Regions from separate parts of the Luteimonas sp. YGD11-2 genome, predicted to be linked through region 2. Evidence: predicted binding sites of a transcription regulator. Region 2 holds the regulator's gene; each other region holds the start of a gene.

Region 1 (7,449 bases), 330 kb from region 2:
CTGGAACCCGAGCCGCGCATCGTCGGCGCCAGCTGGCCTGCATGAGGTCCCCGGCGCGCGCAGCCATCTCCACCCCGGCACGCGCCGCCCTGCTGATGCTGGGCAGCACCATCCTGTTTGCGCTGATGGTGATCGCGATCCGGCTGGCATCCGAAAGCCTGCACACGTTCGAGATCGCCTTCTTCCGCAACTTCTTCGGCCTGGTGGCGGCGTTGCCGCTGCTGCTGCGCCCCGGACGTGGGCTCGCCTTCCTGCGCACGACACAGCTGCCGCGCTACGTGGTGCGTTGCGTGATCGGGGTGGCCTCGATGTTCTGCGGGTTCTGGGCGATCGGCCACCTGCCGCTGGCGCAGGCGGTGTCGCTGTCGTACTCGACGCCGATCTTCGTCACCATCGCCGCGGTGCTGTTCCTGGGCGAAACCGTGCGCGCGCGGCGCTGGACGGCCGTGGCGCTCGGCTTCGTCGGCGTGCTGGTGATCCTGCGCCCGGGCACCGGGGAGTTCACCCCGGGCATGCTGGTCGCGGTGGCCGCGGCCGTGCTCAGCGGCATCGTCGCCATCCAGATCAAGGAGCTCTCGCGCACCGAGCCGGCCGACCGCATCGTCATCTGGACCACGCTGTTCTGGGTGCCGATGTCGTTCCTGCCCGCGCTGGTGGTGTGGGAGTGGCCGCAGGGCATCGTCTGGCTGTGGGTGATCGCCTCCGGCGTGCTCGGCACCGGCGGCCACATGCTGTGGACGCGCGCGCTCAAGATCGGCGAGGTGTCCGCGTTGACGCCGATCAGCTTCATGCAGCTGCCGGTGGTCGCGCTGTTCGGCTGGCTGCTGTTCGGCCAGACCGTCGACCGCTGGACCGCCATCGGCGCCGGCATCATCCTCGCCGCCAATGCCTACATCGCCCACCGTGAAGCGCGCCTGGCACGCCGCTCCGCCACCACCGCACCGGTCGAGGCTGCGAAGCCGGGTGAGTGATCCGCGGTGGAAAACCGTGCCGGCCGTACCGTTCACCCGCCTGCGCGCAGGTTCAACCGGCAGGTCCACCCTCCTTCAGGCGCATCGCGGCGCGCACTTCGCCACGGCCGTCGCCGATGACCTCCAGCGCTGCCGGTAGCGCTTCGTCGACCAGCGCCAGCGCTTCGCGGCGTGAGCCCGAAAGATCGAGTAGACCGGCATACTTCAGCGCGGTCAGAAGCGAAGAAGGGTGGCGGGCGCCCAACAGCCGCTGCTGGGTCTCGAGGACCTCCCTGGCCATCGGCAATGCAACGTCGAAGCGCTCGATGCGCGCCAGGACTTCCGCCACGCGCCAGCGTGACATCAACGTCTGCGGGTGCTCCGGGCCGAGCACGTTCTCCCGCAGTCGAGCACCGCTTCGAGTTCAACAAGCGCTTCGTCATGGCGCCCGAGGTCACGGAGGTCCAGGGCCATGTTCGAGCGGGTGGCGAGCGTTTGCGGATGCCGCTCGCCCAGTTTGCGCATCCCCGCCTCGAGCAGCCTGCGGTTGTAGGACATGGCATTCCCGTAGTCACCGACATCCGACGACGATGCCGCGAGATTTCCGAGCGTCCGGAGCGTGTCCTCGTGCTCGGGACCATGCACGCGTTCGCTGATTGCCAGAAGCTCGGTGAATATGCCGCGCGCGACCTCGTGCTCCCCGAGCTTGGAATATGCGATGCCGAGGTTGTTGCGCACCCGGATCGTGGTCGGGTCCTCCTCGCCGCGGGTCATGGCGAGGCGCTCGTACAGGGACGCCTGCATGTCCCTGGCCGCGACAAGGTCGCCCATCCCGGCGACGGCCTCGCTCCTGCTGAGTTCGAGCAGTGCACGCAACTCGCTCGCATCGTCGAGGTGACCTGCATTCCGCAACGCGGTCTCCACCACGGCCTTGGCCTCGGCCGGCCGCCCGTCGCGGATCATGCTTCTGGCCAGACCCTGTCGCGCCTCAAGTGTTGCGTCCGCACTCGCACCCAGCAGCCGTTCCCGCTCGGCGAGCACCCCTGACCAGTCATGGGCGGACTGACGGTACATTCCCAGCTCATGCCGCACATGCGCGATGGAGGCACGCAGGTCCGCTGCAAGCACGGGGTCCGCCCCGAAGTCGCGCTCGATCGCGGAGATCGCGCCGCCCAGGATGTTCCCGTCGACGAGTTGCCGGGCGATGTCGGCCCCGTTGAGGTGGGGCAGGACCTGCTGGAAGGCCTCCAGACGATCCTCCGCCCTGTCCTGCACCTGGGCCCGTAATGCATCCACCAGCCCGACACCCAGCCCCTCGATATCGATGCCCTCGAGCATCGACTGCTGGAACTCCGATACGGTTTGCAGCTGATGCGCCCCCTGCTCGGCCAGCGCATGTTGCGTCCGCGCCTGGTCGAGCCCGTAGAGGGAGAGCCCCAGCCCGGTCAGCAGCGCCAGTACGACGACACCGGCGACCGCCAGCCCGCTGCGATTGCGCCGAACGAATTTCCCCCAGCGATAACCGCGCTGGTCCGGGACCGCAAGCAGGGGCCTGCCCGCGAGAAAACGCCTGAGGTCTTCCACCAGCCCGGTGACCGATGCGTACCGCATCGCGGGGTTGCCCGCCGTGGCCCTGGCCACTGCCCAGTCCAGGTCACGTGCAAGCATTGCCCGATAGCCGGCGACGCCGACATCCAGCGCCCGCGCAAGCTCCCGCCTTCCGTCGGGCGACAGGGCCGTCAGCGTCCGCGAAGGCCGGAACGCGTGACCGGTACCCCGGTCCGCGACTTCGCGGCGGGCGGCACGGTTGCCGGGCCGGGGCAGGTGGAGGTGCGGATCCGCGGTGGCACGGCGCAGCTGCAGCCGGACAGCGCCAGCCTCGGCCAGATGGTCAAGCGGATCCAGGACACCCTCGCCGGCTGATCCGGAGCGTGCCGCACGACCAGGCGCCGTCAGGCGGTGGTCGCGACGTCCTTGGCCGCGAACGACGACACCGCCATGTGCAGGCCCGACGACACCCCGTCGAACTGCTGCGATGTCCCGGCCAGGTGCTCGACCAGTGCGGCATTGCGCCTGGTGCCATCCTCCATTCCGGCCAGGGCGCGGTTGACCTGGTCGACGCGCTGGGTCTGTTCGCGGGTGGCGGCGGTGATGTCCGCCATCATGCCGCTGGTCAGCTCGATCATCCTGGCCAGCTCGCGTACGGCCTGACCGGCTTCCATCGCGCGCTCACTGCCGGTGGCGACGGCTTCGTCCGCGGTCTGCAGGCTCCGCCGGATGTCGCGCGCGGATGACGAGCAGCGCTGGGCGAGCGCGCGAACCTCGCCGGCCACCACGGCAAAGCCGCGCCCTGCCTCGCCCGCACGCGCAGCCTCGACCGCTGCATTGAGCGCGAGGATGCTGGTCTGGAAGGCGATCGAGTCGATGACGCCGGCAAGCCCTGCCACCCTGCGACTGCCTGCGGCGATGTCGTCCATCGCCGCCACCACGCGCTCGACCGCCTGCGCGCCGCCCTGCGCGGCCTGCGTCGCGCTTCCGGCAAGTCGCGACGCCTCGTCCGCGTGCCCGGCGGTCTGCGTGATCGCCCCGGCCAGCGCATGCATGTCGGCCGCGGTGCGCTCCAGCACGGTCTGCTGCTGCGCGGTGCGATGCGAAAGGTCGCCACTGCCCGTGGCGATCGCCAGTGCACCCTCCCGCAGCGACTCCGAGAATCCATGCACGCGCGCCAGCAGCGCTTCCAGCGCCGCGGCCTGCTCCACCTCGGCGGTGATGTCGGTGCAGTACTTGACCACCCGGTAGGGCCTGCCCGCCGCGTCGAGGATCGGGTTGTAGCTGGCCTGCAGCCAGAGGTCGGTCCCATCGCGCCGGATGCGCCGGTAACGCCCGGTGTCGGCCTCGCCCGTGGCGAGCTTGCTCCAGAAGCTGCGATAGGCCTCGGAGGCGCGCTCGGCCGGATCGACGAACATCGAATGGTGGCGGCCGACGATCTCCGCCCCGTCATAGCCCGCCGCGCGCAGGAAGTTCGCATTGGCCGCGCAGATGGTGCCGTCGAGCTCGAACTCGATGACCGCCTGCACCTTGTGCAGCGCGGTGATCTGTCCTTCGTGGTCGGCGGTGCGGTTGCGCTGCGCGGTCACGTCCGTGGCGAACTTGACCACCTTGCGGGGCCTGCCCGCGGAATCGAGGATCGGGTTGTAGCTGGCTTCGATCCAGACATCACGGCCGTCGCGCGCGCGGCGCCGGAACAACCCGGAACGGAACTCCCCCGCGTTGAGTGCCTCCCAGAACGCGCGGTACTCCGTACCGGCCGCGTGCTGGCGATCCACGAAGATGGCGTGGTGCCGGCCCACGACCTCTTCGGCGGCGTAACCCATCGTCGCCAGGAAATTCGCATTGGCGCGCAGGATGGTGCCGTCGAGCGCGAACTCGATGACAGCCATGGAGCGGTCCAGCGCCTGGTACTGGGCGGCCAGATCGAGCTCGCGGGACCTGCCTGCGGTGATGTCACGCACGAGTTCGATCACCCGGGGCGAACCACCGGCGTCGGCGGGCAACGCGATGAACGTGGACTCCAGCCACAGTTCGCGGCCGTCGATCGCGGCACGGTACGCCTGCCCCGACGCGGTGCCGGCGCGCGCCAGTGCGTCGCAGGGATCACCATCGGGCTGCTGGAAGCCGTGCGATGCGAGCACCTCGCAGCGCTTCCGGCCATGCACGTCAGCACTGTCGCAGCCGAGCAGTGCGCGATAGGCCGGGCTGGTACGCAACACGGTGCCATCGCCGGCCAGTTCGGCCACGGCGTGGCTGTGCTGCATGGCGTCGTAGAGCGTGGTGGCGACAGCCGGAACGTGCCGTCGCGGCAACCGCGACAGAAAAGGGACTGCAGGCATCCAGGGAAATCCGATGGCGTGGCATAGCGGGCCCCGGGGGGCGCCCCGGAGACGGCGCATACCCCGCCGTACCACCGCTATCGGCCGACCTCTCCGCTACTTGAGTGCCGATCCGCGAATCCGCTCACAGCTTCGCTGCACGATGCCGCCGCGGCCGCATACGGATGCGGCGACTTCCGACGCTCCGGTATCGCGGGCGGCTGGGCGCACGCGGACGTGGCGCCGGAAATGCGGACGCCCGGCGCGGGCCGGGCGTCCTTACACGTCAGCGGGAAGATCAGGGTGTGACCGTCAACACCACCGGTGCCGCCGCCTTCGGCGTGGCCGGGTCGTTGCTCTGTACGCAGTAGTTGGCGACATGGCGGCCCGGAGCGAGCCCGCCGGTACTGACACTGATCCGCAGGGTCTGGCTGCGCCCCGGCGCGACGCTGCCGGATGCCGGTGCCGCCGCGCCCATCCACGGCGCACCGCACCCGACCATGCCGCCGATCCGCATCGACAGCCCCGGGAAGGCGCTCACCGGTGACCAGCTGCCGGTGCCGTCCGCTGCGACCACCAGCGCGGCGAAGCTGCCATCGCCTTCCGGCGCCGCGTACCACACCCAGCTGCTGGCGAACGGCGCACGTGCATACACCACCAGCCAGTAGCGGCCGGCAGGCAGCACCACGTCCTGCCCCGCGGCGGCAAGGTCGAGGGCGATGTTCGCCCCGGACAGCGTCACGCCCGCGCCGGTGGGCGCGCTGGTATGGCGCCAGATCGCGGCCTGCGGCGAGGTGGCCGGGTTGCCGGCGGGCAGCCCGTTGGCGTCCGGGAAGATCGCCCAGCCCAGCGCACTGGCGACATTGGGCAGGACCGCACCCCCGACCATGAAGCCCTCGGTCCACAGCGAGGTGATGCGCGTGTCCCCGGCAAGGATGAAGTCGTCGGCGGCGAACTGCGCCGCCGGTGAACCCGCATCCGTCCGCCAGGTGCCGCGATAGCCCGTGGTGAGGGTGCCACGCTGGCGATCGACCAGGGTCAGCGCCGCGGTGCCGGTGTTGGCCACCGAATACTGCAGCGTCGAACCACCGGCGTTGGCAACCGATCCCACCGCCACGCCACTGCGACCTCGCGCGAGGCTGAGCGCCACCGCATCCGGCAGATCGATGACCGGCGCCGGCACCGCGATCGCCACCGGCAGCCGCAACGTCGGCCGCGGCTGTCCGCCGACGGTGGCGTTGACCGGCTCCATCACCACTTCGCCGAAGTGCCAGCTGCCATCGGCCGGCAGGCTGCTGCTGTTGACCAGCACCCGCAGCGTGCGGGTCGCCCCGGCCGCCAGCGTCAGGCTGGCCGGCGTCACCCCGCCCGGCACGCCGTCCAGGCGCACGCGGTAGGTCTGCGTGGAGGCGGTGGGGTTGCGCAGCGTGCGCAGGAAGCTGCAATTGCGGAAGCACCGCGCGCTGGCGATCGACGGCTGGTTGAGCGAGGACACGTCGCCACCGGTGGCCGGATTGGCAGCGAGGTAGTTCGCCGCGGTCTCGTGCATCACCAGCCCGGCATTGATCGCGCGGTCGACGCGGATGCGCCCGCTGCCCTTGCCGAACGGCGTGGCCGGGGTGACCTCGTCCTCGAGGTAGACGAGCGGTTCGGCGGTCATCGCCAGTGCGGACTTGATCTCCGGCACGCTCCAGCCCGGCCGCGCCTGTCGCACCAGCCCCGCCGCGCCGGCATGGTGCGGCGAGGCCATCGAGGTGCCGTTCATCAGGCCGATCGCGTTCTCGAACCCGGTGATGGTGGTCCCGGCGATGGTGGCGAGGATGCTCACGCCGGGCGCGGTGACGTCGGGCTTCAGCAGGTCGAAGCGGCCGGCAGGCCCGCGCGAACTGAACGCCGCCAGCGCGTCGGCGGTGTTGGGCAGGGGCACCGGCGGAAACGCGATCGCCGCGGTGGCGTCGGCATGCGCGCGCGCGAAGTCACGCAGCGCGATGCCATCGGCCTGGTCGACGCCGAAGGCGCGGATGGTGGTGTCGGGCACCGACGGGATCAGCGCACCGGGGGCGTTGTTGGCGATGAGCACCGCGGTCGCGCCGCCTGCCGCCACCGCGTTGGTCTTCTCGGTGAACGAACAGCCGCCGCGGCGCACCAGCACGATGGCGCCCTGGTAGCTGCCCGCGGGCGCGGCGGTGCAGGCGTCGGTGTCGGTGTCGAAGGTCGGGCTCACCCGCAGCGGCGTGCTGCCCGGGATCGCGGAGGTGTGGGCCACACCGTTGCTGCCTTCGTTGAGCAGCACGGGGGTCAGCGGTTCCGGCACCGGCTGCGGCCCGGTGACTTGCAGGGTCACCGCGAACGCGCCGCGGCCGTGCTGCGCGGCGGCAGTCGACGCCACCCACGGTTCCAGATGCCCCATGGTGTTCGGGCCGGGCCCGCTGTTGCCGGCCGATGCGGCAACATAGATGCCGGCATCGGTGGCGCCGAGGAACGCCAGCGACACCGCCTCGCTCCACGGCTGCGCGCCGCCGCCGATCGAATAGTTGATGACGTCGACGATGCCGTCGGCCACCGCCTGCTCGATCGCCGCGACCGCCGAAACGTTCGGGCACAGACCCTGCCCGGTGGCCACGTTGGTG
Region 2 (7,449 bases):
GCCAGTACCGGGGTGCCGGTACCCAGCAGCAGGTCCACGTAGTCGTCCACCTCGCGCAGCGCGTTCATGCCGCGCGCTCCAGCTGCTGCTGCTCGCTGGCCAGCAGCCAGTCGAGTGCGCGGGCATAGGCGGTCATCGCGCGGCCGCCCGGCTCGCCATGGAAGACCTGCTGTGCCAGCGCGTCGGCGTTGGCGAGCTGGGTGTCGACCGGGATCGCCTCGTCCCAGGCCAGTGCGCGGTATTCCTGCTGCAGCTGGGCGAGGGTGTCGCGGCCGGCGCGGGTACGGCGGTCGAACAGGGTCGGCAGCACCGACACCGGCAGCGGCCGCTGGCGCGAGCGTTCCACCATCGCGCCGGTGCGCACCATGCCGGCCAGGCCGTGCAGCGCCAGCGGTTCGCACTGGGTCGGCACGATCAGCCGGTCGGCCGCGGCCAGCGCGTTGACCATCAGCAGGCCGAGCGTGGGCGGGCAGTCGAGCAGCACCACGTCGTGCCCGCCGGTGTGGCGGGTGATCGCCTGCGACAGCGCCAGGCCCAGGCCCGGCTGGTTGGCGCTGCGCCGCTCCAGGGTGGCCAGCGCGGTCTGCGCGCAGACGAAATCCAGGCCTTCGACGGGAGCCGGGCGCATCACCCCGGCCAGGGTGGCCGGCGGGGCGCCGAACAGGTCCACCACGCCCGCGGGCTGCGGGTCGCTGGGGATGCCGAAGGCACGGGTCAGCGAGGCATGCGGGTCGAGGTCGACCAGCAATACGCTGAGCCCGCGCAGCACCAGGCTGCGGCCGAGCGCGAGCGACGTGGTGGTCTTGCCCACGCCTCCTTTCTGGTTGGCGATCGCCCACACGCGCATCAGCTGTCTCCTCGCATCGTCATCGTGGCCGCACGGGGTGGGGCACTGGCCACTGCGGCCTGGTTGGAACCGGCCGGCTGTGGGTGGTCGACCGCACGCGCGCCGGCCGCATCGGGTGCGGCCAGCACCATCAGCACCACGCGGCGGTTGGCATTGCGGCCGGCATCGGTGGCGTTGTCGGCCTTCGGGCGGTGTTCGCCGTAGCCGACCATCACCAGCCGCTCCGGGGCCAGCTGCTCGCGCACGAACAGGTGCACGACGCTGGCCGCGCGCGCGGCCGACAGCTCCCAGTTGGACGGGAACTGCAGCGTGCGGATCGGCCGGTCGTCGGTATAGCCCTCGACGCGGATCGGGTTCGGTGCATCGCGCAGCAGCGCGGCAAGTTTCGTCATCAGGCCCTGGGCGGCTGGATCCAGCGACGCCGAACCGGTCGGGAACAGGATGTCGCTGTTGATCTCCACCTCCAGCCACAGGTCGGTGCGGTGGATGGTGATCATGCGTGCGCGCACCATCTCCGACAGCGCGTCCTCCAGCTGCAGGGCGATGCGCGACAGCTGCCTGCGCGAGGCTTCCAGCGCCGCCGCATCCAGGCCTTCACCGGTGCGATCGCTGCGCAGCTTCGATTCCAGCATCGGCTGCAGGGGCGAATCCAGTACCGGGGACACCGCCTGCGGGCCGCGGCGCGCACCGCTGGGAATCGGCGTGGGGCGGCCGAAGTCGGACTCGCGGCGATCGCTTTCGCCGATCTGCACCGGGTCGATGGTGCGCGGGGTGCCGTTGAAGGCATTGGCCAGCGACTGCGACATCACCCGGTACTTGCCTTCGTTGAGCGAGGAGATCGCGTACATGACCACGAAGAAGGCGAGCAGCAGCGTCATCAGGTCGGCGTAGGGGATTGCCCACGCCTCGTGATTGGTGTGCTCCTCGTGGTGCTTGCGGCGTGCCATGGCGTCAGTGCAGGAAGCCGGCAAGCCGCGCTTCGATATTGCGCGGGTTCTCGCCCTGGGCAATCGCGATCAGGCCTTCGATCACCAGTTCGCGCTCGCCGCTGCGGCGGCCGACCACGCTCTTGAGCTTGGCCGCCATCGGCAGGAACAGCAGGTTCGCCGAGGCGATGCCGTAGATGGTCGCGGTGAAGGCGGCGGCGATGCCCTGGCCGAGCTTGCTGGGGTCGGCGAGGTTCTGCATCACCGCCATCAGGCCGAGCACGGCGCCGACGATGCCCAGGGTGGGCGCATAGATACCCATGCTCTCGTAGATCTTCGCGGCGGCGAGGTCGTGGTGTTCCTCGCCACCGAGCTCGATCTCGAGCATGTGGCGGATCGCCTCGGGCTCGAGGCCGTCGACCAGCATCTGCAGGCCCTTGCGCAGGAACGGATCGGTCTGCGCCTCGACGTGGCTTTCCAGCCCGAGCAGGCCCTGGCGGCGGGCGACGTTGCTCCACTCCAGCAGCTGCGCGATCAGCGCCTGGCGGTCGGCCACCGGCGGCTTGATCACCCAGCGCGAGATCTTCATGGCGCGGGTGAGCACCGGGCGCGGTGCGTGCAGCAGGATGGCGGCGACGGTGCCGATGATCACGATCACGAACGCCGCGGGCGACCACAGGCCGGCAAGCCCGGCGCCCTTGAGGACGCTGCCGCCGATCAGCGCGACGATCGCGAGGACGAGCCCGACGAGACTGAAGATATCCATGGTGGCGATATCGGCGAAGGTGCGCGCGACTTGAGTTGCGCGGTGCCGATCAGACCGTGCGCAACGCGTCCACGTCGAGGATCAGCGCCAGGCGGCCGTCGCCGATCAGGGTGGCGCCGGCGTAGCCGGGCAGGCCACGCAGGGCGCGTGGCAGCGGCTTGATCACCACCTCCTCGCGGCCGCGCACCTCGTCGACCACCAGGCCGAAGCGGGCGTCGCCGCGCTGCAGGACCACGATGGTGAGCAGCGGCGTCTCCGGTGCCGGTTGCCGCAGCCAGTGCCGCAGGTCCAGCAGCGGCAGCGTGTGCGAGCGGCGGTCGAGCGCGGCGCGGCCGTCGAACCAGTTCACCGCATGGGTGGGTGCATGCAGCACTTCCTGCACCCGCGCCAACGGCAAGGCATAGGCATCGCCGGCCGCCTGCACCAGCAGCGTCGGCAGGATCGCCAGCGTCAGCGGCACGCGCAGCGAGAACCGGCTGCCGCGCCCGAGTTCGGAGTGCACCTGGATCTGCCCGCTGAGCTCGCGGATGCGCGACTGCACCACGTCCATGCCGACGCCACGGCCGGAAATGTCGCTGACCTCGCTGCGCGTCGAGAAGCCGGGCATGAACACCAGGTGCAGGCATTCCTCCACGCTCAGCCGCGCCGCGGTCTCGGCATCGATCAGACCCTTCTCGCGCGCCTTGGTGCGCAGGCGCTCGGGGTCGATGCCGGCACCGTCGTCCTGCACCTCGATGCCGACATAGTCGCCCTGCTGCTGGGCGATCAGCCTCACCTTGCCGGCGCGCGGCTTGCCGGTGGCCTCGCGCAGGGCCGGTGCTTCGATGCCGTGGTCGATGGCGTTGCGCACCAGGTGCACCAGCGGATCCGCCAGCGCCTCGACCAGGTTGCGGTCGAGCTCGGTCTCGGCGCCGACGAGCTCGAGGTCCACTTCCTTGTCGAGTGCGCGCGCGACGTCACGCGCGAGCTTGGGGAAGCGCGCGAACACCTTGCCCACCGGCTGCATGCGGGTGTGCATCACCGCGCCCTGCAGGCGCGCGGTGGCGTTGTCGAGCGTGCTCACGGCACGGTCGAGCTCCTCGTCGCGCAGCCGCGCGCGCAGGGTCTTGAGGCGGTTGCGCGCCAGTACCAGCTCGCCGACGAGATCGACGATGGCGTCCAGGCGGCGGGTGTCCACGCGTACGGTGTGTTCGCGCTCGGCAGTGGCCGCTCCATTGGCGGCCTGCGGGGCTGCCGGCTTCGGCGCGGCGGCGGCAGGCGGCGCAGGTGCGGGCGTCGGCGTGCGCGGGGCGGCCGGCGGAGTCACCTGGGCTGCGGCAGCTCCGGGCGGGGCCGACCCGTGCAACTGGTCGAGCAGCGCCTCGAATTCGTCGTCGCTGATCGCCCCGCCGTTTCCGGCTGCACCGACCGGGCCCGGCGCCGCGTTGCCGTGCAGCTGGTCGAGCAGTGCCTCGAATTCGTCGTCGCCGATCATGTCGCCATTGGCGGCGGCGGCGGCGGGCGTGGCGGTCGTGGCCGGCGGCGCAAGCGAGAAGCCGTTGACGACCGCGGCGGGCGCGCGCGGCACCTCGCTGCCGGAGTCGATCGCGTCCACCATCGCCTGCAGCCAGTCCAATGACTGCTGCGCGGCATCGAAATGCCGCGCCTCCAGCGTCGCCTGGCCGCTGCGTGCAGCGCCCAGGGTTTCCTCGGCCGCGTGGCAGAGCTCCACCAGCGGGGTCACGCCGAGAAAGCCGGCGCCGCCCTTGAGCGTGTGGAACGCGCGGAAGACCGCGTTCAACTGTTCGCGGTCGCCGGGCGTCTGCTCCAGCGCCACCAGCTGCCCGCCGAGGTCGTCGAGCAGCTCGCGTGCCTCGATCACGAAGTCGGCGGCGATTTCCGGCGAGGCGTTCACGGTGTCAGAGCCCGAGGTTCGACAGCAGGTCGTCGGCGTCGCTCTGGCCCACGGTGCCGCGATCCAGCCCCCCGACCGCCGGGCCGTGGCCACGGTTCGGGCACGCCGGCTCGTCCTTCGGCGGCAGGCCGAGTTCGCCGAAACCCTCGTGCACGCCACGCACGATCGATGCGACGCGGCGGATGATCTGCCCGCCGAGGTCCTGGTGGCTCTGTGCCAGCGCCATCTCGCGCAGGTTGTCGCGCAGCGCCTCGACGGTACCGGCCTGGCTGTCGTCGAGCGGGCCGTCCTTGAGGCGGGCGACCAGCGCACGGCTGTCGTCGATCAGGTCGAGGGTGCGATGGGTGGCCTCCTCGGTCATCGCCACCACGTGGTCGAGGCGGGCGCAGGCGTCGTCGAGGTTGCCGCCCGACGGTGCCGGGGGCAGGGCATCGAGCGCCTGTTCGAGCTCGCGCGCCAGCCGGCCGAGGCCGCTGACCAGCGTATGCGCGCGCGATGCGGCGATCGCATCGACGTGGCGGCGCCAGGCGTCCTCGTCGCCGCGCTCCAGCGCGTCGAGTGCATCCTGCAGCAGGCGCGCGACCGGGACGTCGTCCGCCACCGCCGCGTTCAAGCGCCGCCCCCGAGGCGTTCGAACACCTTGTTGAGCTTCTCTTCCAGGGTCTGCGCGGTGAACGGCTTGATGATGTAGCCGTTCACGCCGTTCTGCGCGGCCTCGATGATCTGTTCGCGCTTGGCCTCGGCGGTCACCATCAGCACCGGCAGGGTGCGGAACTTGGCATCGGCGCGGATCTCGCGCAGCAGCTCGATGCCGGTCATGCCGGGCATGTTCCAGTCGGTGATCACCAGTTCCACCGCGTCCTGCCGCAGCACGGCCAGCGCGCTGTGGCCGTCCTCGGCCTCGACGGTGTTGTTGAAGCCGAGGTCGGTCAGCAGGTTCTTGATGATCCGCCGCATCGTCGAGAAGTCATCGACGATCAGCACGCGCATGTTCTTGTTCAAAGGGGGCTCCAGTAAAACGATGGCATCAGTCGTCGTCGCCGATGCCGGTATCGGCGAGTTCGAACGCGGTCAGCCGCCCGCGCAGCCGCACCACCGCCTGGCCATGGATCTGGCACACGCGTGATTCGCTGACGCCGAGCACCGCGCCGATCTCCTTGAGGTTGAGTTCCTGCTGGTAGTACAGCGACAGCACCAGCTGCTCGCGTTCGGGCAGCAGGCCGATCGCGGCGGCAAGCTCGCGGCCGAATTCGCCACGCACCAGCGCCTCCTGCGGGGTGGGCCCGCCGCGACGCGCGGGCTCGACCTCGCCGTGGTCCTCCACGTGCGAGTCCAGGCTCAGCACCTGGCCGCGCGCGGCGTCTTCCAGCAGGCGCATGTAGTCGGCCAGCGGCAGCCCGAGCTTGTCGGCGACTTCCTGCGCCGCGGCGGCGCGGCCGGTGGCCTGCTCGATCGAACGGATCGCGGCGGCGGCTTCGCGCGCGCGGCGGTGCACGGAACGCGGCACCCAGTCGCCACGGCGGATCTCGTCGATCATCGAACCGCGGATGCGGATCGAGGCATAGGTCTCGAACGAGGCGCCCTGGTCGGCGTCGTAGCTGCGCGAGGCTTCGAGCAGGCCGATCATGCCGGCCTGGACGAGATCGTCGATCTCCACGCTGGCCGGCAGCCGCGCCGCCAGGTGATGGGCGATGCGGCGCACCAGTTCGGCATGCTGGACGATCGGATCCGGCGCGCTGCTGCGCTGGATGTCCTGGTAGTGGCGGGCGGCCATGCTCATGCCGGCACCCCCTGGCGCAGCATCCGCTCGACGAAGAACTCGACATGCCCGCGCGGCGCGGTCGGTGCCTGCCAGCGGGCGGTGCGGCGGGCGATCTCGGCCAGCGCACGCGCCGACGGGCTGGACGGGTAGGCGCGCACCACCGCCTGCTGGCGCTGCACCGACATCCGCAGCCATTCGCACTGCGGCACCGCGCCGAGATAGTTCAGCGACACGTCGCCGATGAAGCGCTCGCACACGCGCGACAGCTTCTCGTACAGGCCGCGTCCTTCCTGCGGGCTGCGCACCATGTTGGCCACCACCTGCACCTGGCCGACGCCGCGCTCGCGTGCCAGCACCTTGATCAGCGCATACGCATCGGTGATCGACGCCGGCTCGTCGCAGACCACCACCAGGGTGTCCTGCGCGGCCTGGCAGAAGGTCAGCACCGAATCGGTGATGCCGGCGGCGGTGTCCACCACCAGCATGTCGAGATCGCGCTGCAGGTCGTTGAAGACGTTGACCAGCCCGGCATGTTCGGCGGGGCGCAGTTCCGCCATGTGCCGGCGGCCGGAGGCGGCGGGGACGATCATCACGCCCGACGGGCCGTCGAGGATCACCTCGTCGAGGCTGCAGCGCCCGGCCACCAGGTCGGCCAGCGTGTAGCGCGGCGACAGCCCCAGCAGCACGTCGACGTTCGCCAGGCCGAGGTCGGCATCCAGCAGCAGGGTGCGCTTGCCGAGCTCCGACAGCGCGATCGCCAGGTTCGCCGACACATTGGTCTTGCCCACGCCGCCCTTGCCACCGGTGACGGCGAGGGTGCGCACGGGGGCGGGCACGGGCGGAACGGCGACGGACATCGGCGGCAGGGTCTCAGGCGACAGCATGGGTGTGCTCCGGGGCGGAATGCTCGGATGCCATGGGCTTATCGGCATCGCGGCGGAGATCTTCAAGGCGAAGTACCAGGTGGGCCGCATTGGCCCGGCTCAGGTCTTCAGGGATGCGCTGGCCGTCGGTGGTCCAGGTCAGCGGCAGCTGGTGGTCGACCACCACCGACAGCGCGCTGCCGAGTCGGCTGGTCTCGTCGAGCTTGGTCAGCACCACGCCCTGCGGGCGCGCGTGCTCGAAGCGGCGGACGACTTCATCGAGGTCGGCGAAGTGGGTGTTGGCCGGCAGTACCAGCAGGGTGCGCACCTGGCGCGCGGCGCGCAGCCAGTTCAGCTGGCCGGCGAGGGCACGGTCGCGCTGGCTCAGGCC
Region 3 (7,449 bases), 960 kb from region 2:
GCCGAACGCCGCGGGGTCGTTGAGTTCAAGCGGTTGCATTCGGAGGTCCTCCAGCGAGGACGCCAGCATGCCAGTACCCGGTTGCAGTGGCCGAGACCGCACGTGCCGGTGGTCGCGTTTCGGCGGTGCCATCCGAAGCCGCCGCCTGCACCTGCAAACGACACTTGCCGTCAGGTCTGTCCCGATCCCCGGGCGATTGCCGTCAGGTGCCGGATCAGCCGCCCGCCCCCGCGCTGGCGAAGACCGTGATCTCCTCGCGGTCGTGGTAGAGCTGGCGTGCGCGCAGGGTCAGCGGCACCTGGGCCTGGTCGGTGAAGAGGTCGAGGCTCAGCCGGGTCTCGTTCCAGCGCTTCTTCATCGGCAGCTTGAGGTTGAACACCGCGTGCCGGCACCAGCCTTCGCGGAACCAGGTCGCCATGCGTTCGGCCACCCGCCGCGGCTGCTCCACCATGTCGCAGACCATCCAGTCCTGCGGCGTGTCGGGCTGCCAGCGGAAGGCGTCGGCGCGCTGGTGGTCGACCAGGCCGGTGTCGTGCAGCGCGGCCTGCAGCGGGCCGTTGTCGATCGCGGTGACGCGCATGTGTTCGCGGGTCAGCACCCAGGTCCAGCCGCCCGGCGCGGCGCCGAGGTCGGTGGCGCGCATGCCCGGCTTGATCAGCGTTTCGCGCTCGCGCGGCGTCAGCAGCACCATCAGTGCCTCTTCCAGCTTCAGCGCCGAGCGCGATGGCGCTTCGCCGAGCAGGCGCAGGCGCGGGATGCCCTGCGGCCACACGGCGCTGTCGCCTGGCTGGCTGCGCGCCAGCATCAGGTGGTCGCCGCCCAGCAGGCACACATGCAGGCGCGAGCGCGTGGGATCGGCTTCGTTGGTCAGGAAGCCGCGCTTGCGCAGTGCGGGCCGCAACGCGTTGCCGAACGCGCGCGCCAGCGCCGAAAGCGGCTTGCCGGCATCGGAGTCGGGATGCTCGACCCACAGTTCGCCGTAACGCCCGGCGCCCTGCAGGGTGTCGAGCACGGGGGTGAGGCGGTCCTTCGGGTCGAGGCCGGTCAGCTCGGCCAGCAGCACGGCCTTCTGGCGTGCGAAGACCAGCTCGCGGAACGGCAGTGCCTGCACCAGCGGCACGCCTACCTCGGCGGCGTGGAACAGCACGTAGCCCTCGTCGCGACCGGCGCGCGCCCAGCCGCCGATCCCGGCCAGCGCGGCGCGCTCGGTCAGTTCGGCGGCGAGATCGGCCTCGAAGCCGGCGCGGCAATAGCACAGCAGTGCCGGGGTGGTGAGGTCGGCCATCAGTAGCGTGCTCCGCCAGTGGCCGAATAGGCCGCGAGCACCGCGCGGGCGTCGTTGCGGCGCAGGTCGCGCACCACCTCGATGCCGCGCCGCTGCAGTTCCTCCGGCCAGTCGGCCGGCAGCGGGCCCTCGTCGAACTCCGTCAGGGCCTCGACATCTTCGGCGCGCGCACCGATCAGCAGCCGGTCGATGCCGGCCCACACCGCCGCGCCGAAGCACTGGCAGCAGGGTTGGGCGGAAGTCGCCAGCGTGTACGGCGCGCCCGTCGCGTTGAGCCGCGGGGTCTGCAGGCGCTGCTGGGCGAGCATGAAGGCCATCGTTTCCGCATGCGCGACCGAGCAGTTCGTCGGCATCACCCGGTTGACGCCCACCGAGACGATGCGGTCCCCGGGGCCGAACACCGCCGCGCCGAACGGGCCGCCGCTGGCGGCATCGACGTTGCGGCGCGCGAGGTCGATGGCGAGCGCGATCTTGGCGTCGTCATCGGGGTAGGCGCGGCCGGTATCGACGGCCTCGTGCACCCATGCCGGCAGGGTGAGGTGGACCTGGGCGTAGAGCATCAGCGTGCCACCGGAGCGGCGGTGTCGACCGCCTCGCAGCGGCTGGCGACGCAGGCGCAGGCCTGGATCTCGCGGAAGCCGCATACCGAGGCCATGCCGCTGCGCTGGCACTCGGCCATCACCGCCTGGGGGTCGGCCGGGCTGTCGACGTTGACGCAGGCCGGGAAGGTGCCGCAGCAGTTGCCGACATCCTTGACCGTGCAGTCGCTGTCGACCCTGCAGCTGGTGTCGAGGGTGGGCACCTGGCCGTGACCGGCCGCGGTGCCGTGATCGGGCGCGGGTGCGGGTGCCGGCGCGGCAGGTGGCTGGCCGGCATCCGGCACGGAGGCGCTCGGGGCGGCGCATGCGGCCAGCGACAGCGCCAGCAGCAGCGCGAACAGGCGGATCGGGCGGACACTCATGTCGGTTCTCCTCACGCCTTCGCCGCCCAGGTGTCGCGCAGGGTCACGCTGCGGTTGAACACCGGCGCGCCCGGACGATGGTCACGGCGGTCGGCGACGAAATAACCCAGCCGCTCGAACTGGAACGGCTGCTCGGGCGCTGCATCCGCGGCGGCGGGTTCCACCCAGCCCTGCACCGAGCGCCTGGAATCGGGGTTGATGTGGTCGCGGTAGGTCTTCCCGCCGCTCTCGTCATCGGGGTTCTCGACCACGAACAGGCGATCGTAGAGGCGCACCTCGGCGGCCACCGCATGGCGCGCGCTGACCCAGTGGATGGTGCCCTTGACCTTGCGGTTGGCGCCTTCCATGCCGGGCCGCGATTCCGGATCCAGCGCGCCGCGCAGTTCGACCACATGGCCGGCGTCGTCCTTGACCACCTCGTCGACGCGCACGATGCCGGCGCCGCGCAGGCGCACCTCGCCCCCGGGCACCAGCCGCTTCCAGCCCTTCGGCGGCACCTCGGCGAAGTCCTCGCGCTCGATCCACAGCTCGCTTGCGAACGGCACCTGGCGCACGCCGAGCGATTCGTCCTTGGGGTGGTTGGGGAATGCCAGCGCTTCCTCGTGCTCCACGGGCAGGTTGGTCAGCACCAGCTTCAGCGGGTCGAGCACCGCCATGCGCCGCGGCGCGTGGGCGTCGAGATCCTCGCGCAGCGCGCCTTCCAGCACCGAGAAGTCGATCACCGAGTTCTGCTTGCTGATGCCCACGCGCTCTACCAGCAGACGCAGCGATGCCGGCGTATAGCCGCGCCGCCGCAGGCCCTGCAGGGTGTACATGCGCGGGTCGTCCCAGCCGTCGACCAGGCCATCGGCGACCAGCTGGGTGAGCTTGCGCTTGCTCATCACCGTGTAGTTGATGTTGAGCCGCGAGAACTCGATCTGGCGCGGCTTGCCGGCTTCGATCGGCAGCCCCTTCGCCGCCAGCGGTGCCAGCAGTTGCGGGTTGCCGGCAAGGTCGACGTTGTCCACGCACCAGTCGTACAGCGGGCGGTGGTCCTCGAATTCCAGCGTGCACAGCGAGTGGGTGATGCCCTCGATCGCGTCGCCCAGCGCGTGGGCGAAGTCGTACATCGGGTAGATCGGCCAGGCATCGCCGGTGTTCTGGTGCGGCACGTGCTTGATCCGGTACAGCGCCGGGTCGCGCAGGTTGATGTTGCCGCTGGCCATGTCGATCTTCGCGCGCAGGGTGCGCGCCCCATCCGGGAACTCGCCGGCGCGCATGCGCCGGAACAGGTCGAGGTTCTCCTCGACGCTGCGGTCGCGGAACGGCGAGTGGCGGCCGGGCTCGGTGAGCGTGCCGCGGTACTCGCGCACCTGCTCGGCGGAGAGGTCGCAGACGAACGCCCTGCCGTCCTGGACGAGTTTCTCGGCCGCCAGGTAGAAGACCTCGAAGTAGTCCGAGGCATGGCGCAGGCTGGCCCACTCGTAGCCCAGCCAGCGCACGTCATCCTGGATCGCGGCGACGAACTCCGGGTCCTCCTTCGCGGGATTGGTGTCGTCGAAGCGCAGGTTGCAGCGGCCGCCGAACTCCTGGGCGATGCCGAAGTCCAGGCAGATCGCCTTGGCGTGGCCGATATGCAGGTAGCCGTTGGGCTCCGGCGGGAAGCGGGTGCGGATGGCGTCGTGCCTGCCGCTGGCGAGGTCGTCACGCACGATCTGGCGGATGAAGTCGCGACGCAGGGGGGCATCGGTCGGGGTGGCGGTATCGGGGGAGGCGTCAGCGGTCATCTGGGATCGGCGGATACGGGGATGCGGGGCGGGGCGCAGGGCGGCCGTCGCGGATCGCACAGTGTAGGCGAGCGCGCCGCGCGCGGCCCGTGGCCCCGGCTGGCCCGGGCCCGGAACGCCGGCGGCGCGACCGGGCGCTAAAGCAGGCAGTGGTGCTGCCGATAACCGTCCTGGTGGGGACCAGGCGCGCGGGCATTTGTGACGGCCATAACATTCCTGTCCCTACCATCCGCCGTCCAGCCCGATCGGGCACTCACATCCGGGAAGTGAACATGGCGACCGCAGGGGGCGGCACCGTGCAGGGATCCACGCCGTCGGGGACGGTGCGGTGAGTCCTGCCCGCAGGTGGGCGCCGTCGCCGGAACTGGTCGCCACGCTCGGCTTCGCGGCGCTGCTGCTGTTGCTGGCATCGGCGCTGGTGGGGCTGGGTGGAGACCCGTCGGACGGGCTGCGACCCGCCGGGGTGGTGCGTGTCGAGGGCGCACGTGCGTCCTCGGGTTATCTGGCGCTGCCGGCCGGCGCCGATGGCGGCACCCGCGCGCAACTGCGCTGGGAGCTGCCTCCGAGGATGGAAGGCGATGCCCGCTGGGTGGTCTGGGTGCCGCGCGTGCCGGTGGACCGGCTGCAGTTCACCGGCGCCGACTGGGCCGGGCCGCCGCATGATTTCTTCCGCCCGCGGGTGGCGCAGGCGTTCCCCGGCGGGTTCCGCTCGGTGCCACCCGAGCCGGCGGGGCCGGTGCTGGAGCTGGATCTCGACGTGTTCGCCGACGGCCGTGTCGGCGTGTTGCCGCTGCTGGTGCGCGAAGACCATGCGGTGATGCTCGAGCAGCGCGCCTCGGCGATGTCGGCCGCGGTCTATGCGGTACTGCTGGTGCTGGCCCTGCTGGCGCTGTCGCTGTATGCCGCCGCCCGCGACCGCGCATTCCTCGGCTATTTCGCCTGCGCGCTGTCCACTCTGCTGTTGCTGGCCGCCCTCAACGGCCACCTGTACCAGTTCGCCGGGCTGTCGTTCCTCGGTGCCTGGGGGATCCAGGGCGTGCACGCCCTGATCCTGGTGTTCCTGCTGGCCTGGACCCGGCTGCTCGAGGTCTATGCCGGCGCCACGCTGCATGCGCGGGCACGCCAGGCGCTTTCGGCCTTCCGCTGGACGGCGCTGGTGCTGGTCGGCCTGTGCCTGGTCGACGTGCCGGCGCTGAACCAGCCGCTGGGCGCCGTGACCCTCGCACTGTGGGTGGCGACGGGCATCGCCGGCGTGGCGTGGATGACGGTGGCGGTACGCCGGCGGCTGGCGATGGCCTGGCCGCTGCTGGCGCTGCATGTGCTCACCTACGTGGCGCTGCTGGCCTATGAATTCTCGCCGGGCTGGAACGTCCGCAATCCGCTGCTGGCGCGCTTCGCCTTCCAGGCCGGCATGGTCACCACCCTGACCCTGTTCGCGGTCGGCCTGGTATCGCGCATCGCCGACTTCCGCGACCAGCGCGACCGTGACCGCCTGGCACGGCTCGACAGCGAGCGGCGGATGGCGCGCGAGGCCGCGCGTGGTGCGTTCGCGCATGCGCTGCAGGCCGGGCTACGCACGCTCGGGCCCGGGGACATCGAATGGACCGCGTTCCGGCTGCTGTTCGACCACCTGCTGCCGCTGCTGCCGGTGCGCTCGGCGGTGGCGGTGGCGCAGGGCTTCCACGGTGCGGAGATGCTGGTTGCGCATCCCGCCGCAGGCCGCGACCAGGCAGTCGCCGATCTCGAGCGCCGCGCGCTGCCGCTGCGACGCGCCGCCACCGCCGGGCTGCCGCGGCAGGAACTCCTGGGTGATGAGCGCGGCGCACGCACCGAAGCCCTGCTGCCGCTGCAGGTGCGCGCGCCCGGCTGGGGCGCGGTGCTGCTGCAGCGCGATGGCAGCGAGGGATTCAGCGCCGAGGAGATGGCGCTGGCGATGGAATTCACCCGGCTGGCGCAACTGCACGTGGAACAGGCGGTGGTGACCGCCAACCTGCGCCGCTCCGCGGAAATGGACGCCCTGACCGGTTCGCTCAACCGCCGCTCGGTCGACCAGTGGCTCCTGCGCAGCTTCAACGAGGCCGAGCGCGGCGGGCAGCCGCTGTCAGTGATCCTGGTCGACCTCGACCACTTCAAGTCGATCAACGACCAGCACGGGCATGTCGCCGGTGACCATTGCCTGCGCACGGTGGCCGCGGCCCTGCGCAAGGCGGTGGGCGAGGGCGCGCTGTTCGGGCGCTACGGCGGCGAGGAGTTCATCGCCATCCTCCCCGGCCTTGCCGCCGCGCCCGCGCGCGACACCGGCGAGCGCATGCGCAGCGCGGTCGAACAGCTGGACGTGCGCTGGGAAGACAAGCAGCTGCGGCTCACCGTGAGCGTCGGGCTGGCCACCCGGCGCGAGGGCGAGCGCTCCCCCCAGGACACCGTGGACCGCGCCGACAAGGCGCTCTACGCCGCCAAGCGGCTTGGCCGTAACTGCGTGCACGTGGCACCCGCCGTGTTCACCTGACCGGTGTGCCCGTCCGCTGCTACGCTGCGGCGCCACTTGATGCCCACAGACGTGCAGGATTCGCCCACCCGCAGTACCGCAGTGGCATGGATGCTCACCGGCGCGGTGCTGATCGGCAGCAACGGCCTGATGGTGCGGCTGGCCGACACCGCGCCGACGGTCTCGGCGTTCTACCGGATGCTGTTTGCCGCGGCGATGCTGGGTGCGCTGGTGGCGGCGCGCGGCGACTGGCGTCCGCTGCCGCGCGCGGTGTGGGTGCTGGCACTGCTGCCGGCCGCTGCGTTCGCCGCCGACCTGTGGCTGTGGCATCGCAGCATCCTGCTGGTCGGGCCGGGCCTGGCCACGCTGCTGGCCAATGCACAGGTGTTCTTCATGGCGCTGGCCGGCGTGCTGCTGTTCGGCGAGCGCATCGGCGCCCGCTTCCTGGCCGGCATCGCGCTGGCGTTCTTCGGCCTGTGGCTGCTGCTGGGTGGCGACCGGGTGGATCTGCCGGCCGATTACCGCTGGGGCGTGTGGCTGGGGCTTGCCACCGGGCTGTGCTACGCCGTGTACAACATCGGCCTGCGCCATGTGCAGCGTGCCGGCAGCGCACTGGCGCCGGAGCGGCGCGCGCCCATCGCCCAGGTGCTGGCGGTGGTCTCGGCGCTGTGCGCGGTGCTGCTGGGCATGGCCGGCGTCGCCGAAGGCGTGTCCTTCGTGATCCCGGACCTCGCAACGCTCGGCTGGTTGCTGTTGCTGGCCGGGGTGGGCCACTGCCTGAGCTGGGTCCTGATCTCGCGGGCGATGCAGCAGCTGCCGGTGGCGGTGGTCGGCCTGCTGCTGCTGGCGCAGCAGGTATGCGCGTTCCTGCTCGACCTCGCAGTGCTCGACCGCAGCACCTCGCCGCGCGAATGGATGGGCCTGGCGTTGACGCTGGCCGGCATCTTCCTGG

Evidence for each region. Region 2 encodes FliA, which starts transcription of late flagellar genes. Its sites were predicted from a motif close to TAAAGTTTNNCNNNCNNNGGCCGATAA; they were not measured.
Region 1: a site for FliA is predicted at 4,918-4,944, ahead of ERL55_RS08640 (methyl-accepting chemotaxis protein). Genes of this name have one in related genera too.
Region 3: a site for FliA is predicted at 4,151-4,177, ahead of ERL55_RS11740 (GGDEF domain-containing protein). Genes of this name have one in related genera too.

The regions. Positions count from the first base shown of each region.
Region 1 covers NZ_CP035376.1:1,897,183-1,904,631, forward strand. Annotated here, with positions in the region: gene murB (UDP-N-acetylmuramate dehydrogenase) at 1-45, shown strand, start outside; gene ERL55_RS08625 (DMT family transporter) at 42-971, shown strand; gene ERL55_RS08630 (tetratricopeptide repeat protein) at 1,024-1,314, opposite strand; gene ERL55_RS08635 (tetratricopeptide repeat protein) at 1,314-2,618, opposite strand; gene ERL55_RS14930 (hypothetical protein) at 2,715-2,873, shown strand; gene ERL55_RS08640 (methyl-accepting chemotaxis protein) at 2,903-4,840, opposite strand; gene ERL55_RS08645 (S8 family serine peptidase) at 5,118-7,449, opposite strand, start outside.
Region 2 covers NZ_CP035376.1:1,571,504-1,578,952, forward strand. Annotated here, with positions in the region: gene ERL55_RS07130 (chemotaxis protein CheW) at 1-68, opposite strand, end outside; gene ERL55_RS07135 (ParA family protein) at 65-847, opposite strand; gene motD (flagellar motor protein MotD) at 847-1,794, opposite strand; gene ERL55_RS07145 (flagellar motor protein) at 1,799-2,539, opposite strand; gene ERL55_RS07150 (chemotaxis protein CheA) at 2,589-4,433, opposite strand; gene ERL55_RS07155 (protein phosphatase CheZ) at 4,438-5,034, opposite strand; gene cheY (chemotaxis response regulator CheY) at 5,043-5,435, opposite strand; gene ERL55_RS07165 (RNA polymerase sigma factor FliA) at 5,461-6,213, opposite strand; gene ERL55_RS07170 (P-loop NTPase) at 6,210-7,079, opposite strand; gene flhF (flagellar biosynthesis protein FlhF) at 7,066-7,449, opposite strand, start outside.
Region 3 covers NZ_CP035376.1:2,535,844-2,543,292, reverse strand. Annotated here, with positions in the region: gene ERL55_RS11765 (hypothetical protein) at 1-39, opposite strand, end outside; gene rlmM (23S rRNA (cytidine(2498)-2'-O)-methyltransferase RlmM) at 215-1,285, opposite strand; gene ERL55_RS11755 (nucleoside deaminase) at 1,285-1,845, opposite strand; gene ERL55_RS11750 (hypothetical protein) at 1,845-2,246, opposite strand; gene ERL55_RS11745 (glutamine--tRNA ligase/YqeY domain fusion protein) at 2,258-4,012, opposite strand; gene ERL55_RS11740 (GGDEF domain-containing protein) at 4,341-6,518, shown strand; gene ERL55_RS11735 (DMT family transporter) at 6,558-7,449, shown strand, end outside.